2 regions of the Desulfosporosinus youngiae DSM 17734 genome follow, and region 1 is predicted to be linked to the other one. Evidence: riboswitches for the same ligand, from Rfam matches in the RefSeq annotation. Region 1 holds a riboswitch; the other holds the start of a gene.

Region 1 (7,936 bases):
AAAAGCCCTTTGTTAATCAAAATGGAGAGTTTGTCCAAGTGACTTGGTCAGAATTTTTAGGACTTGGCAACATTGTGGATAAAATTAACATGCTAGAAGGGCAGTAACAAGCAAATAATTAATAGCGAGTCCTTCTATCGATAATATTGGGAAGGACCGCTTTCTTTATTGTAGTCTCGCTTGCTTGAGCCGATTAGTTGTCTGAGAAGAGATATAAATCTAAAGTGAGAGGAGAGTAACATCTTGGAATGGTACACGCTAACAATTGATGGACGTGAAGTCAGCGTTCCCAAGGGAACGACCGTACTTGATGCCTGTCGTATGAATGATATTCCGATTCCTACCTTGTGTCATGCTCCGGAGCTTACCTCTGCGGGTGCGTGTCGCTTGTGCGTTGTTCAAATCGAGGGAATGCGCAATCTTCCGCCCTCATGCGTCACACAAGTAGCACAAGGCATGAAAGTGGAGACGCAAAATCCCAAAGTCCGCAATGCTCGTAAAACGATCTTAGAACTTTTGGTGGCAAATCATCCCCTAGACTGCATGACCTGTCAGAAAATGGGGGATTGTTCCTTGGCAGAGTATGCCTATGAATATGGTGTAACCGGTGAAGTTTATCAAGGTGAAAAACGCGATCTCCCGATTGACAATGGTAATCCGTTTATCTTAAGAGATCCTAACAAATGTATTCTATGTGGTAAATGCATTAGGGCTTGCTCTGAGATCCAGGGAAAAAGTATTCTGGACTTTTCCTTTAGAGGATTTGATACTCAGGTAGGTCCGGCTTTCAATTTACCTTATCACGAGTCGGATTGTGATTTCTGCGGTTCCTGCCTTTCAGTCTGTCCGGTAGGAGCCCTGACCGAAAAACAAATGGCTGGTAAAGCACGTCCTTGGGAAGTATCCAAAGTTCAAACGACATGCCCATTTTGCGGCACTGGATGTAACTTTGACTTAAATGTCAAAGATGGAAAAGTCATTGGGGTGACCTCGAATGAGAATGCACCGGTTAATGGCAAAGCTTTGTGTGTCAAAGGCCGCTTTGGGATGGACATGATTTATAGTGATAATCGTCTGACAACTCCTCTGATCAGAAAAAATGGGGAACTGGTTCCAGCGGATTGGGATGAGGCTTTAGATTTAGTCGCCAGCAAGTTAGGCGAGATCAAAAAGACCTATGGCCCGAACTCTATTGCTGCCTTAAGCTCAGCTCATTGCACCAATGAAGAAAATTATTTAATGCAAAAATTTATGCGCGCGGTGATCGGTACAAACAATGTCGATCACTGCGCCAGGACTTGACACGCTCCCACTGTGGCCGGTCTGGCCACCTCATTTGGATCCGGAGCGATGACCAACTCCATCAATGAAATTCCAGATACCAATGTCATGTTTGTCATTGGGTCAAACGCAACAGAAGCTCACCCAGTCATTGGGACGAAAATGAAGCAAGCACTCGCTAAGGGTGCAAAATTGATTGTAGCAGATCCTCGCTGCATCGATCTTGCCGAACATTCAGATGTTTGGCTGAGACTCCAACCGGGAACAGATATTGCCTTGATCAATGGGATCATGAACATTATTCTGGCTAACGGATGGGAAGACAAAGCGTTTATTGAAGAACGTACGGAAGGTTTCGAAAAACTGCGTGAAGCTGTTAAAGCCTATACTCCTGAGGTAGTGAGTAAGGTAACGGGAGTTCCGGTTGAGAAATTGGAAGAAGCCGCTAAAATCTATGCTACTGCGGAAAAGGCCCAGATCTTCTATACCTTGGGAATTACTGAGCACACCTATGGTACGGATAATGTCATGAGTTTAGCAAACCTGGCAATGCTTACAGGCAATATCGGCAGAGAAAGCACAGGGGTTAACCCAATGCGCGGGCAAAATAATGTTCAGGGTGCTTGCGATATGGGTGCACTGCCTAATGTTTACCCTGGTTACCAACAGGTTGCGAATCCGGAAGTACAAGCGAAATTCGAGGCGGCTTGGGGAGTACCGCTAGACCCCAATCCGGGCTTTATGATCCCAGACATGTTCGAAGCGGCGGTTAGTAAAAATTTGCGGGCTTTGTATGTTTTAGGTGAAGATCCGGTGATTACGGATGCGGATGCCAATCATGTACGCAAAGGCCTGCAGTCCCTTGATTTCCTCATAGTCCAAGAAATCTTCTTGTCCGAAACCGCTAAGTTAGCAGACGTTGTCTTACCTGGGGCCAGTTTTGCCGAGAAAACAGGTACATTCACGAATACTGAGCGTCGGGTGCAAATGGTGAATCAAGCCATTAAGCCTATCGGTAATGCTAAGACAGATGGACAGATTATTTGTGAACTAGCTACTCGTATGGGATATCCTTTCGAATATAAATCTTCCGCTGAAGTTATGCAGGAAGTCGCCAGCCTTGCTCCTTCTTTTGCTGGGATCACCCATGAGCGACTAGGGACCCAAGGGTTGCAATGGCCGGTACCTCATGCAGAACACCCAGGCACCAAGTTCTTGCACGAAGGCAAGTTCACTCGGGGCAAAGGACAGTTTGTGGCGATCGAGAATCAACTGCCTGCTGAATTACCGGATGAGGAGTATCCGCTCTTACTCAGTACCGGGCGTAAACTTTCTCATTATAATGTCTTCACACAACACTCGCCATCTTTGGAAGAACATTCTCCTGAAGAATTGGCAGAGGTCAATCCGTCAGATGCTGAACGGCTTGGAATCGAAGACGGTGAACAAGTCAAGGTGGCATCCCGTCGGGGTGAACTGAAAACTAAAATCAAGGTTACAAATCGAGTGCCTGAAGGCGTGGTCTTCATGACCCTCCACTACTTTGATTCCCCCACCAATGTCTTAACCAATGGGGCGTATGATAAAGTCACTAAAACCTATGAGTATAAAGTTTGCGGCGTGAAGATCTCAAAGATCAGTTGAGACTAAAGATCGAAGGGACCCTTTAAAAGGGTCCCTTTTTCTGCTGGGTAGAGACGGTCCTTTTGGCACACTTAACGGTGTGTCCAAAGGACTGTTCCCGTTACACGCGATCATCCAGTCCTCGCCGTGACATAGAAGAATAAATATGGTACATTGAAGATAGAACTATCAACTTCAAACGAGTTGAGGAGTGAAAAATTGTGAATCAAGAAGTAATTATGTATACTCTACCTCTTTGCCCTTACTGCGCACGCGCTAAGCGATTCCTTTCGGGGAGAGGGATTATGTTTACAGAGAAAAATATTTTCATTCCTAAGAATTTCAAAGAATTAAGAAAAGTAACTGATGCCATCGGAGTTCCGGTAACCATTGTAGGGAAACGGATTCTAACCCGCTTTTCGTCTACTGAATATGAGGAGGTCTTCAGAAATTACTAAACTACTACGAGACTTCGAAAAACAACTTCCGAAATTGAAGGCGACTGGAGTTTTATTAGCAGGCGGAAAAAGCTCGCGTATGAAAAAAGAAAAGGCTTTTCTCGAAATAGACGGAAGGTCTCTGGCAGAACGGAGTTTAGAGGTTTTGCGAAACGTATTTTCGGAAGTAATCATTAGCAGCAACACTCCAGAACGTTTTGCCCACTTTGGGGTACCTATTATTCAGGATGAAGTTCTCGGCCGAGGCCCGCTGGAAGGGCTATATCAGGGTTTAACAGCGGCCGCATATGATGAGGTTTTTTTTGTCGCCTGTGATATGCCATTTTTAAAAGCAGACATTATCCGCAGCTTGGCAAAATGGATTTCAGACTATGATGTTGTCGTTCCAAAGCTTAAGTCAGGCCTCCATCCGTTACACGCCTATTATCATCGCTGTTGCCTTCCCATAATAAAAAAGAATCTTGAGGCAGGGTGCCTCAAGATCATAGATCTCTATCCTGCCTGTTCCGTGAAGTATGTGGAAGAACAGGAACTGGAGGGGGTTTCGGATTCGATAAACGTCTTTTGCAACGTGAATACACCCGAAGACTGGGCAGCTATCCATAAATGATAAATCTACTCTTCGAAAACTGAGCTAAAATCTTATTTTTAATGTTCAGAAAATAATTCGTTCCGGGCAGGTGTAAATATTTAAGCGTTGTTCCCTTGCAAACCCCACAATCGTAATGTTCAAAGCAGTTGCTTGAGAAAGGGCCATATCTGTCGGCGCGCCACGGGCAATGAGGATGGGAACATTCATTTTGGCAACCTTAAGCAGGATTTCGGAGGAAACTCTGCCGCTAAAGAAGATAACATGGTTTTCAAGGCTCAACTTAGTGCGAAAGGCTTCACCGCTGAGCTTATCAAAGACATTGTGCCTGCCAATATCATAGCTGGTTAGGAGTATATCGCCTTTATTGCCAACTCCGCCGCTGTGTACCCCACCCGTCTCCTGAAAGAGAGGAAGATAGGATTGTAAAAATTTAGCATAATTATAAGCTTCCTGAAGTGGGATGCTATAAGTTGAGACAAGAGGTTTAACCATAAGTGCATCATTGGCAAAACAAAACGAAGCTCTGCTTTTACCGCAGCAGGCAGATACAAATCGTTTGCTCATAAGTTCTTTCTGTAAAACACAAGGTTTACCCTCAACCCAAACCATGTGGTCTGAAGAATCTTGGCGAATTTCGTACACGTCCTCAGGAACCCGGATGAACCCTTCGTTGAATAAAAACCCAAGAGTAAGTTCCACAGTCTGGGAAGGTGAACACAATAGGGTGGCGATCTCATCTCGATTATAGTGAATAGTTAATGGAACCTCTCGGACAACTGTATCTTCTCTTCCTTCTATTAATGCTCCATCGGCTTTAAGAATGGAAAGGGTAACCGTTTCGTTTGGCATTTTAACCTCCTTGGACCTTTTTTTTATAGTGTACACTAATTTTTCAAGAATCTGAATCAGTTTCTATTAAAAAGACAAAATGTAATATATTAATAAAAGGAATTTTCGACTTTATCACGAATTATTTCTTAAAGGTTAAAGTGAAGGTTAAATTGAATCGTTTCGCTCCGAAGCTGGATTGCCTAAAGCAATGCTATGGTGACCAGACTAGTGTCTTAGGCACTCGGGTATTATGGGAAACTGTGATATCTCCTGCTGGAAAGGAGTCTGTTGACAGGTGGATTATATTCCCCCGGTTGTTTACAGACCGTGGGGTTTTTTGTTTTAAAATCTAATCCAGAAAGAGGAGACATAATGCAAGATCAATTTCTTAGGCGAATTGATTATCTCAGAATTTCAGTGACGGATCGTTGTAATCTGCGTTGCAAATATTGTATGCCTGAAGAAGGGATACAATGGATGCCGCATGATTTGATTCTTACTTTCGAAGAAATACTTAGATTGATGAGGATAAGCACGCAATTAGGTTTTCGGAGATTTCGTATTACAGGCGGAGAACCTCTTGTGCGCAAGGACATTTTGGAATTCCTGCGCGAGGGGGCTCAACTTCCTGGAGTTGAAGATCTCATGCTCACAACGAACGGATTATTACTTCCGGAAATGGCTTTTGATTTAAAGGCTGCAGGAGTTCACCGAGTTAATATTAGCTTGGATACGATGGATAAAACCCGCTTTTTTGAGAATACTCGCGGAGGGGATGTCTCAAAAGTGATTCAGGGAATCTTTCGTTCGCTGGAGGCCGGCCTTAATCCGGTCAAAGTTAATGTTGTCGTTGTGCGCGGATTTAATACGGAAGAACTGCCCAGCTTTCTAAAGCTGGCTAAACAATATCCGCTTCATGTTCGATTTATTGAACTCATGCCGATTGGTGTCAGCTCGGAGCATCGGAGTGATTTTGTCTCAATTAAAGAAATGAAAGAACTACTAGGGCTCAATGAAGATGCTCCAACTAAAGTGATTGCCGGCGGAGGCCCTGCTGAATATTTTCAGCCAAGCGGTTATAAAGGAAGTATCGGCTTTATCAGCGCCCTGAGTCGTCATTTTTGCAGCACGTGCAATCGTGTGCGTTTGACGGCAGACGGTAAATTAAGACCGTGTTTGCATAGTAAACATGAAGTTGATTTAAGAGAGGTCCTGCGTTCGGGCAGTTCGGATCAGGATATTCTGAAGGTATTTGCACAGGCGGTTTGGCATAAACCAGCAGAACATCATATGAACAATGAAGCTTGGCAAGATACACGTGTAATGTCTCAGATCGGAGGGTAAGCAATGGAATTAACACATTTTGATGAAGAAGGACGCGCACGGATGGTGGATGTCAGTGACAAGGCAGAAACTGCTAGGGTTGCTGTTGCCCAAGGTAAGATACTGATGAAACCAGAAACCCTGGAAAGAATTCGCTCAGGGCAGATTGCTAAAGGAGACGTCTTAGCAGTGGCCCAAGTTGCGGGGATTATGGCGGCAAAGCAGACCTCACAACTGATTCCAATGTGCCATCCCTTAGCGATTACCGGTGCTAAATTAAGTTTTAAACTGGTGGAACCTGGTGAGATAGATATCGAAGCTAGCGTGAAAGTCCACGGAAAAACCGGTGTGGAAATGGAAGCATTAACAGCAGTTAGTATTGCTGCCTTGACCATTTATGACATGTGCAAAGCAATCGATAAGACGATGACGATCCAGGGAATTTTTCTGGCAGAAAAGCTGGGGGGAAAAAGCGGGCATTTTGTACGGGACTAACTGCCACTAAACATTTTAGGCGGAAAGTAAGTGGCAGTAAGTCCCTGCATAAGTTCGACTAGACATTTCTGAAGCGGGGCTTCAGAAATGTAGTCTCCTATATACGAGACTAACTGCCACTAAACATTATAAGCAGAAAGTAAGTGGCACTAAGTCTTGCATAAGTTTGACTAACTGCCGTATGGACTAATAATTGAGCATGAAGGAGAGGCATATTATTATGGGAAAAATAGTAGCTGTTTGTACAAGTGAACGAAAAGGGATGCGCAAAAAGAATGTGGGTGAAGGCATCTTAAAAGTGGGCTTTGGGCTTGAAGGCGATGCTCATGGCGGAGACTGGCACCGGATGGTCAGTTTACTGGCGATGGAGAGTATTAAGTCCATGCAAGATAAAGGGTTGAAGGTAGGCCCAGGGGATTTCGCAGAGAATTTAACAACAGAAGGTATTGAATTATTTACTCTGCCGATTGGAACAAAAATAAAAATTGGAGATACAAGCATTGGAGAGGTAACACAAATTGGTAAGGAATGCCACACAAAATGCGCCATCTACCATCAAGCTGGAGATTGTGTGATGCCGAAAGAAGGAATTTTTATTCGGTTATTGGAGGGCGGAGTTGTTCGAGTCGGAGATAGCATTGAGGTGATCAATTGATGCTTCGCGTGGGAGTTATAACGGCTAGTGACAAGGGGTCACGTGGGGAAAGGGAAGACCTTTCCGGACCTGCCCTTGCTAAGCTTGTTCAGGAAATCGATGGAGAGGTTGTGGAGTATGTAGTGCTTCCTGATGACCAGGTGTTGCTGGAGAAAACCATGCGCCATTGGGCAGATGAACTTGGCCTGGATTTGATCTTAACGACCGGGGGTACGGGGTTTTCAATGCGGGATGTCACACCAGAGGCGACTCTGGCTGTCGCAGATCGAATGGTCCCGGGTATTGCCGAAGTCATGCGGATGGAGAGTCTTAAAGTGACTCCAAAGGCAATGTTAAGCAGAGCAATTGCAGTTCTTAGAAAGCGAACCCTGATTATTAATATGCCAGGCAGTGTTAAAGCAGTTCGCGAATGCTTCGCAGCGATTGCGCCTGCAATTCCCCATGGAATTCAGATTCTCAAAGGAGAAGCAAGTGAATGTGGGTCAACAATTCAGCAGTAATGGGATGAAATACATCAAAACTTTTTAATCCTAATTTAACTATTAATAGTTTTTAATTTAAACGAGATTAACAGTTCTTTGGAAACAGGGGGACAGGTGCGTTGTTTTAAAACTAAAACAACGCACCTGTCCCCCTGTTTCTTCATAAATAATATCAAGTAAAAGTCGTTAATCTTTT
Region 2 (7,936 bases), 2.7 Mb from region 1:
CAGGTAAAACCTGCGAAGTTTTCTATTCTCCTTTTGATGTGAGGCTTCCTCTGACTCAAGAAAACGATGAAGAAATTGAAACGGTGGTACAACCCGATTTGGCGATTATTTGTGATCGGAGTAAATTGGACAAAAGAGGGTGTAAAGGTGCGCCCGATTTGATAATAGAAATAATATCGCCGGCAACTGCCAAAAAGGATATGCAGGAAAAATTCTTAGTGTATGAACGCAGCGGTGTAAAAGAATACTGGCTGGTATTTCCCTCGGATAGGGTTATCGATGTATATGCGCTTAATGAGAATAACAAATATGAACGAACCGGACTTTATCAATATCCCGATAAAATCAAGGTTGGAATATTAACTGACTTGGACATTGATTTAGGTTTGGTGTTTTCGAAGGATTAGGAAGAGTCCCATACAGCGCGGTCATCAGCCCGTTCCACTTGGCATGCGGTTCAAAGTGGGACGGGTATTTATCTTGCCAAGTTGATGCGGAAAATATTACTTTTACAGTCAAGTTTCCCATAAATATAAGAAAAACTTAAGAAGTTCATAAGATGCATTGGGGGGGGGCGATTAGGGCAGGAACCGATGGAAGAACCGATCAGGCGCTTCTGGGAGGCCGAAGGAAAGAGAGGGGGTTAACAAAAGGGCTCGTACCAAGAATCTTACGCGCGTAAGATTCTTGGTACGAGCCTGGGAGAAAGATCTCATTGTTAAGCAAACACTGAATTCAAATCGATTTCGAGGTCAGGAAAGATCGATAGTGTTGGTTTATCTTCGTCCGTATACATTTCAGGTCTGCCATATCGGGCGTTCGGTTGCAATAAAAATACGCTTACAATCTTCTGATCCGGTTCTAATATCCAGTATTCTTTAACGCCTGCTTCTTCATACTTGTTAAATTTAAATACTTTGTCTATCTTTGCAGTTGACGGGGACAATATTTCTATTATCAAGTCAGGAGTTCCTTTACAACCCCTTTTATCAAGCTTAGAGCTATCGCAGACAATGGTAATATCCGGTTCAACGACATTTTTAACATCATTATCATTATCTTCAACATCAAGTCTCACGCAGAACGGGGCATGATAAACTTTACAAGATTTACCTTGCAGATAATTTGCAAACTGCCTGTACAGTTCGCCGGAAATTTCTTGATGAATTCTTGAAGGTGCAGATTGCATATAAGCTATACCGTCAAGAACCTCCCATCTTTCGTCCTCATTCCAGGTCAAGTAATCGGCGTATGAATAATTTCGCTCTTGTCGTGGCAATGGCATATTAAACACGCTCCTTATGTATCCATTTGATTATACCATTTTCTGCCGATCAGGAATAGTTTGAAATTTGCGGATGCTTTGGCCTGAAATGCTCATTTTTACGCATGAGCATTCTTTTAACGATTAAAGGAATATGGAGAGCAAAAAATTCAGAAACAGACAGATTTGAAATATAACCAGCTACATCGAAGAATTTGTTCATGGTTCCTAAGCTATACCAAACTCCAGCGAGAAAATTAATGATCATAAGAAAAATAACGATACCCGTAATATTAGTCCAGACAAAACCTCTTTTATTCCTAGTTAAGAACAAATGAATTAGTAAAAATATAATAATTAAGCAAGTTGCTATAATAGAAATCATCGCGAAAGAATCGAACTTCTCAATAGCCCATGTTACAAAGTCGGAATCAAATTCCCGCCTGCTTGCCGTTTTATTTAAACTTGCAATGAAGCGTGGCCGGGTTGTTATTATACCTGCTATCCCCACGAGAGAAAGAACTGATGATAGCAGGATATAACACTTATTCAGCACATTACTTTTTCCGAAACTCATAAGACAATTGCTTATGACAATGATTATTACTACTATTGCAACTGGCGATATAGAGATAGCCATTATGCACCTCAAGCAAAGATTATTGTATTATTATACCATAGCAATATAAATCTTCCCAGATCTGGGGTACGTCCCTCAGTATTCCAGAATTATCGAGATATAGTTGGCCTGCCGGAAGAAGAATCTATTGCCTTTAATTGGCAAGGCTGGAAAGGCCGAACACTGCCGACAACAAAGAATTGCCGGCGGTGTTCGGCTTTTCTGTTTTTGGAAAATGATTGGTGCTTGGTATCTGTTTTCTAATGCGGATAACAGAATCAAAGGAAATAAATGTGGAATAACTATAAAGGATAGGGACACAAGTACGGAAAAAGAAAATCGGCCGGTTCCGCTCCGACCTCCGGCGACGGCACGGTCTACTGAAATCTGAATGCCGACGGCATCAACATATAGGTGCCAAGGGCTATGAAAATGGCTCAGTTTAAACTGTTGAAAAGCGCATTTCACAAGGAGGAAGATGGGCAATGGGCATAATTGAAATCAAAAACCTGACAAGAGACTATGGGAACGGGCGAGGTGTGTTCGACCTCTCTTTCTCTGTGGAAAAAGGCGAGGTGTTCGGCTTTCTCGGTCCCAACGGAGCCGGAAAAACCTCAACAATCCGGCATCTGATGGGATTTTTGCAGCCGGAAAAAGGAAGCTGCGCCATTAACGGTTTGGACTGTTGGCATGACAGTGCGGCCATTCAGAAAAATCTTGGCTATATTCCTGGGGAGATCAATTTTTTTGAAGATATGAGCGGTACGGATTTTTTGCGATTTACCGAAAAATACCGGGGGTTGAAGAAGAGCGATCGCATAAAAGAACTGCTCGACCGTTTTGAGCTTGACGCGCGCGGCAAGCTCAAAAAAATGAGTAAAGGGATGAAGCAGAAAGTGGGCATTGTCGCCGCTTTTATGCACGACCCGGAGGTCCTGATTCTCGACGAACCGACCAGCGGCCTTGATCCGCTCATGCAAAACCGATTCATAGAACTGATCCTGGAGGAGAAGGCGAAGGGCAAAACCATCCTCATGTCCTCGCATATGTTTGAGGAAGTAGAACGTACCTGCCACCGGGTATCGATCATCAAAGACGGTCGTTTGGCCGCCGTGGACAGCGTGGAGACACTGAAAGCGGCGCAGGTCAAAAAATATATTGTAACCTTTGCAAACGCTAAAGCTGCGGAGGAGTTTTGTGCGGAAAATCTCACAACCGAGCTGTTGACCCATCACCGCGCCGCCGTCACGGTGCAGCACAATATCCGCGAATTTATTGCGGTATTGAACCGTTATCCCGTCGTCAACCTGTCCGCTTCCAGTCAGAGCCTTGAGGAAATCTTTATGCAGTATTACGGAGGTGTCCAATAATGTTGAATTTTACATTATACAAATATGGGATGAAAGGCAGCTGGAAAATGCTGCTGATCTTTGCGGCTGTGTTAACCATGTATGTTTCCATAATCATTTCAATGTTTGACCCGGAAATGATGAGCCTCTTGGATGATTATGCCAAAGCAATGCCGGAAATTATGGCTGCGGTCGGCATGACGGCGGGTGCCGCCACCATGATCGGATTTATGTCCTCGTATTTGTACGGTTTTATTTTGTTGATATTTCCTATGGTTTTTTCCATACTTTGCGCCAACAGGCTAATCGCCCGCCATGTGGACAGGGGCTCCATGACCTATCTTCTGGCCGCGCCGGTAAAACGCCGGACGGTCGTATTTACGCAGATGAAAGTAATCGCGACCGGAATTTTTGCCCTTGTCCTGTTTGTCACGGTGCTGGAAATTATCATCTGTGAGGCATCCTTCCCGGGAGAGCTTGAAATCGGGAAGCTGCTGGCGCTCAACGCCGGTCTTTTAAGTTTGCAGTTGTTCATCGGCGGGATATGCTTCCTGTGTTCCTGTATTTTCAGCGACAACCGATACGCTGTGGGCTTGGGCGCGGGAATTCCGGCGCTGGCCTATATCTTGCAGATGCTATCAAATTTTAACGAAAAACTTGAAAATATAAAGTACGCCACCTTCTTCACGTTATTTGACACTAATGGGATAATCGCGGGAGAAGCCGGGGCGATTGCGGGGATGATCGTGTTGTTTGCCGGGGCGGTTGTGTTGTTTACCGCAGCGATCGTTATTTTTTCCAAAAAGGATTTACATATCTGAGCCGACCTTAAGCAATTACGGTTTTTTAACAGAATGCAAGGAACATGTCCTATACAGCATTTTATAGACATCTTAAATAAGTCAACTATGAGTCAAATTCGTCACTAGTGACGAATTTCGGAAAATACTATTTAAATTCCTGACCAAATATAGGAGGGACAGAGTTATAATATAGTTGGAAGCAAGGCCTGTTGAAGATAACCTGATTAATCTGGTGCGAATGTACAGTGAACATTTAAAGAGATGAGTGTGACCATCAAATAGCATGAAAATATCCTTCTGCGCGGATTAAACGCAAGGAGGATATTTTTTCTGGCGGGGCAGTCCCTCGCCCGAGGCGACTTTAGGATTCATGTGGTAATATAACATAAAACAAAAATCACGCTATTTATATTTTTATTAGTTTATGTTATGTTATGTAGTGTAGTCAATCAAGATAAACCTTAGGAGAGCAAAGTCTTACTGTTTGGAGATACGCGGAAGGAAGTCTTAATAATTAAATATTGAATCCGAGCTTTTTATTCTAAAGGAAGCTTCCCATGAATACTAAGCCTAAACCGGAGGGTTTACGGGGTTAGACAGGAAACAGTCTGGCCTTCACTTGTGAGAAGGATGATGCTTAAAAACAGAGAAATCTGTTTTTAAAAAGCATGCTCTTTAACCGGCTGGTTTAGTTCCTGATCCAGCCGGTTTTTCTATTGCGTATCCTGCCTGAACAAGAGCAGGTGAGTTCCCTGGGCGCTCCCGGACTGTCGGATGGGATTGCCCAGACAGTGCGGGAAAGCCGGATAAAAGTAAGAGACTATTTGCTAAAAGGAGAGGAATTATGGAAAACCATCAGCAAGACAAAATTATCTGTTCCTCCGCAACCTGTACCGGCTGTGCTACACGCTGTCACCGGCAGCAGAAAGCCCCCCTTTCCCGGGATGAGGCTCTGACCATTCTCTTTGAACGGGTCAGGTTTGATCTGGCCAAGGAGTTTGTGCCGCTGAGTCAGGCTTTGGGTCGGGTGACGGCGGAACCAACCTATGCGGCCTTCTCTGTACCTCCTGCTGATACCGCCCAGCATGATGGAATCATGGTGAATTGGGAAGAGGTTAAAGAGCTGCTTGCCGGCGGCTGCCGGGTGCTGTCGGAAAATCAATTTCGCCTTCGGGTTATGGGGTCGGTGCTGGAAGAGCCCTTTGACACCGTGATTCCCCTGGAACAGGTCAGCCATTTGGCTGACGGCAGAGCGGAAATCAGGGCCTTGCCCTACCAGGGACAAGGTATAGGACGGGCCGGGGCCAGTATCCGGGAGGGAGAGCGGGTTGTCCCCGCCAATTACCGCCTGACCCCGGCTAATCTGGCTATCCTGCGTTTTGCCGGAGTGGAGAGGGTGCCGGTCTGGAAAAAACCCAAAGCTGCCGTGATTCCCGTGGGCGGCGACTTGGTGGGGCCCGGCTGTCGGCCGGGTCCGGGACAGGTAGTGGAAGCGGACAGCATTCTCGTGGAAGGGATTCTCCGGGAATGCGGCGGGGAAGCCTGGACAGAACCGGTGGCAGGGGATAGCGAAGAGCTGATCTGTCAGGCGATTCTCCGGGCCCTTCCCCACTGTGATTTTCTGATTTTGATCGGCGGCTTGGGCCGCAGCGGAGCCAAGTATGGGGACTATACCGCCCAGGCCGTTGAGAAGCTGGGCAGAATTCTGGCTCAGGGCATGGGCTTTGGACCTGGCGGGAAAGCCATGCTGCTGGGGGAAATCCAGGAAAAATGCGTAGTGGGGATTCCGGCACCTCCTCATGCGGCCCTGACTCAGTCCGAGCAATACCTGCCGGCGATTATGGAACGCTTTCTTCACTGCCCCTGCTATGAGCGGCCGGAGATCAAAGCCCGCTTGCACACAGATTACCAGAGCGGAGTCCGTTCCGGTTATCATCCTCATGTAGCTCTCAGCTGGACGGAGGAGGGCTATGAGATTGTCCCTGTTCGGATGGGGGACACGGTAGATTGTTTTGTCAATGCCACGGGGATTCTGATAGAGGAGGCGGAAGACCGCCTGATGAAAAAAGGGGAGCCGGCCACGGTGCAATTGCTCTGGGGGGAGAAGACGGTCCGCCGGCGCAGCCGCCAATCCGATTAAAGGCTTCTTTCCGGGCGTGACCGGGAAGCCGGCGGAAATATTAAGATCCTTGATACCCGTGAAAAATTATACCCAAATTGAATTGTAAATCATTATTTTTGTGACTAATCAGGTACTCAGTTAATTAACCACAGATTACACAGATTAACACAGAATAAATATATTTTGGCTCTAAACTACAAATTGCTTGTAACGCAATTGATATTCGCCAAAGCTGATAAAAGGCCGATTTGATCCTGTAGCTTTGAGATAATTAATAATTATCGCTTTCATTGACTCGCATCTTCGCCATTTTTTTATACTTAATCCTTCTTAATCTGTGAAATCTGTGTTAATCTGTGGTTTCTCTTATCGTTCTTTTTATGTGTAATCTGTGGTTCCCCGGTCAGAATTCCCCAAGGCGTTTCTTCTTGTAGGTATAAAAAATGCGGGATTTTAGGTTAAGATTTCTTTAGGAAAAGAGGGAAAAAGATGGATTTTAAGTTAACAGGAGAGCAGGAGTTAACCCGGGAGCAAGCTCTTTTTGTTTTGGAAAAGGCCCGGAATCCGGAGCAGGCCTATGAATTATTTGCTTTGGCCTCGCAAATCCGGGACAGGGTATCCGGCAAAGCCCTGTGGTGGTCCTCGGGATCAGGGGGAATTTTTCCCTGCCGGGTCAAACCCCGCTGTTCCTATTGTACCTTTTATACGGAAACTATGTTTCCCACGGATGTTTTGCTTAAGGGCCTGGAGTGCATTGAAGGCCTGGGGATTCAGCAGTTCCATATCAGCGGGGGAACAGACCTGAAGGAAGGGTACGACGAACAGCTGCTGGAGCTGGTGCGGAAGATTAAAGCCCATTCGGGACTGAAGCTGGAAATCAATCTGGGACCCTCCTTTCAGAAAGAAACGATCCTGGAATTAAAGAAACTGGGTATTGACAGCATTACCAGCTCTTTGGAATCCAACGCTCCGGAGGTCTTCGCCGCCGCCAAGCCCGGAGACAGTCTGGGGCGGTGGCGTGAACTGCTGCAATTCTGTGAAGAGGCGGATATACCCAGCCGCTCAATGATGCTGCTGGGCCTTGGCGAAACGGATGAAGACCGAATTGACCATCTGTTTTTTATGAAGCAGTTCCGAAATCTCTATCAGCTGCGTCTATCCCGCTTTATGCCCTTCCCGGGAACTCCGTATCAGGACAGACCCCGCTGTTCACCTTGGGAAACTGCTTTGATCACAGCTATGGCGCGTATTCTGCTGCCCAATACGGAGATCTGCCTGGCGGCAGGCAACAGCACGGATGACATACCTCTTTGGTATCTGGCGGGGGGTGGCAATCAATTGCTTGGGGTATCCATTGCCCGAAAAGCACCGCCAAGGGCTTCGGATATAGATATTTATGAGATCGGTGAAGGCGCTTATGTAGTGGATAAGCGCAGGCAGATAGAAAGGGTGTTGGCAGGGATGAATCTGGAGGTTACAGCTTTTCGAAGGTAGCCGGGCGCACCAGCTTTCCGAGGGACACAGGAACCTTGGCTTCGGCTTCAGCCCTGGAAAGCTTAGCGGTAAAAACCTGACTGTTTTCGTAGGTTCGGACAAAGTATTCGCAGGTTGCGGTATTCATAAAAACCGTGTACTGGGTGTAATCGTACGTGCCCCGCGACGTCAGGACAACTCCCTGGGGAATGGAGACACCCTCCAGAATATGAAATCCTGTCACGACTGCTTCCTGCCGGTTTTGAGGAATTGGGACATGGGTTTTCTGAAAAACAGTCCGCACAA

What was found. A riboswitch is a leader RNA that binds a small molecule or an ion and turns the genes downstream of it on or off. The one in region 1 is predicted to bind molybdenum cofactor.
Region 2: it holds a riboswitch for molybdenum cofactor, as region 1 does, so the genes downstream of both, DESYODRAFT_RS16760 (molybdopterin molybdotransferase MoeA) here and moaA (GTP 3',8-cyclase MoaA) in region 1, are expected to answer to the same signal.

The regions. Positions count from the first base shown of each region.
Region 1 covers NZ_CM001441.1:609,110-617,045, forward strand. The annotation lists gene DESYODRAFT_RS02910 (NADH-quinone oxidoreductase subunit G) at 1-107, shown strand, start outside; gene fdhF (formate dehydrogenase subunit alpha) at 244-2,925, shown strand; gene DESYODRAFT_RS02925 (glutaredoxin family protein) at 3,144-3,362, shown strand; gene mobA (molybdenum cofactor guanylyltransferase) at 3,337-3,972, shown strand; gene fdhD (formate dehydrogenase accessory sulfurtransferase FdhD) at 4,018-4,803, opposite strand; molybdenum cofactor riboswitch at 4,957-5,085, shown strand; gene moaA (GTP 3',8-cyclase MoaA) at 5,158-6,129, shown strand; gene moaC (cyclic pyranopterin monophosphate synthase MoaC) at 6,133-6,603, shown strand; gene DESYODRAFT_RS02950 (MOSC domain-containing protein) at 6,824-7,258, shown strand; gene DESYODRAFT_RS02955 (MogA/MoaB family molybdenum cofactor biosynthesis protein) at 7,258-7,758, shown strand.
Region 2 covers NZ_CM001441.1:3,572,535-3,580,470, reverse strand. The annotation lists gene DESYODRAFT_RS16790 (Uma2 family endonuclease) at 1-407, shown strand, start outside; gene DESYODRAFT_RS16785 (Uma2 family endonuclease) at 719-1,285, opposite strand; gene DESYODRAFT_RS16780 (hypothetical protein) at 1,335-1,904, opposite strand; gene DESYODRAFT_RS16775 (hypothetical protein) at 2,032-2,274, shown strand; gene DESYODRAFT_RS16770 (ABC transporter ATP-binding protein) at 2,369-3,253, shown strand; gene DESYODRAFT_RS16765 (ABC transporter permease subunit) at 3,253-4,053, shown strand; molybdenum cofactor riboswitch at 4,549-4,683, shown strand; gene DESYODRAFT_RS16760 (molybdopterin molybdotransferase MoeA) at 4,880-6,175, shown strand; gene DESYODRAFT_RS16755 (radical SAM protein) at 6,647-7,651, shown strand; gene DESYODRAFT_RS16750 (choloylglycine hydrolase family protein) at 7,632-7,936, opposite strand, start outside.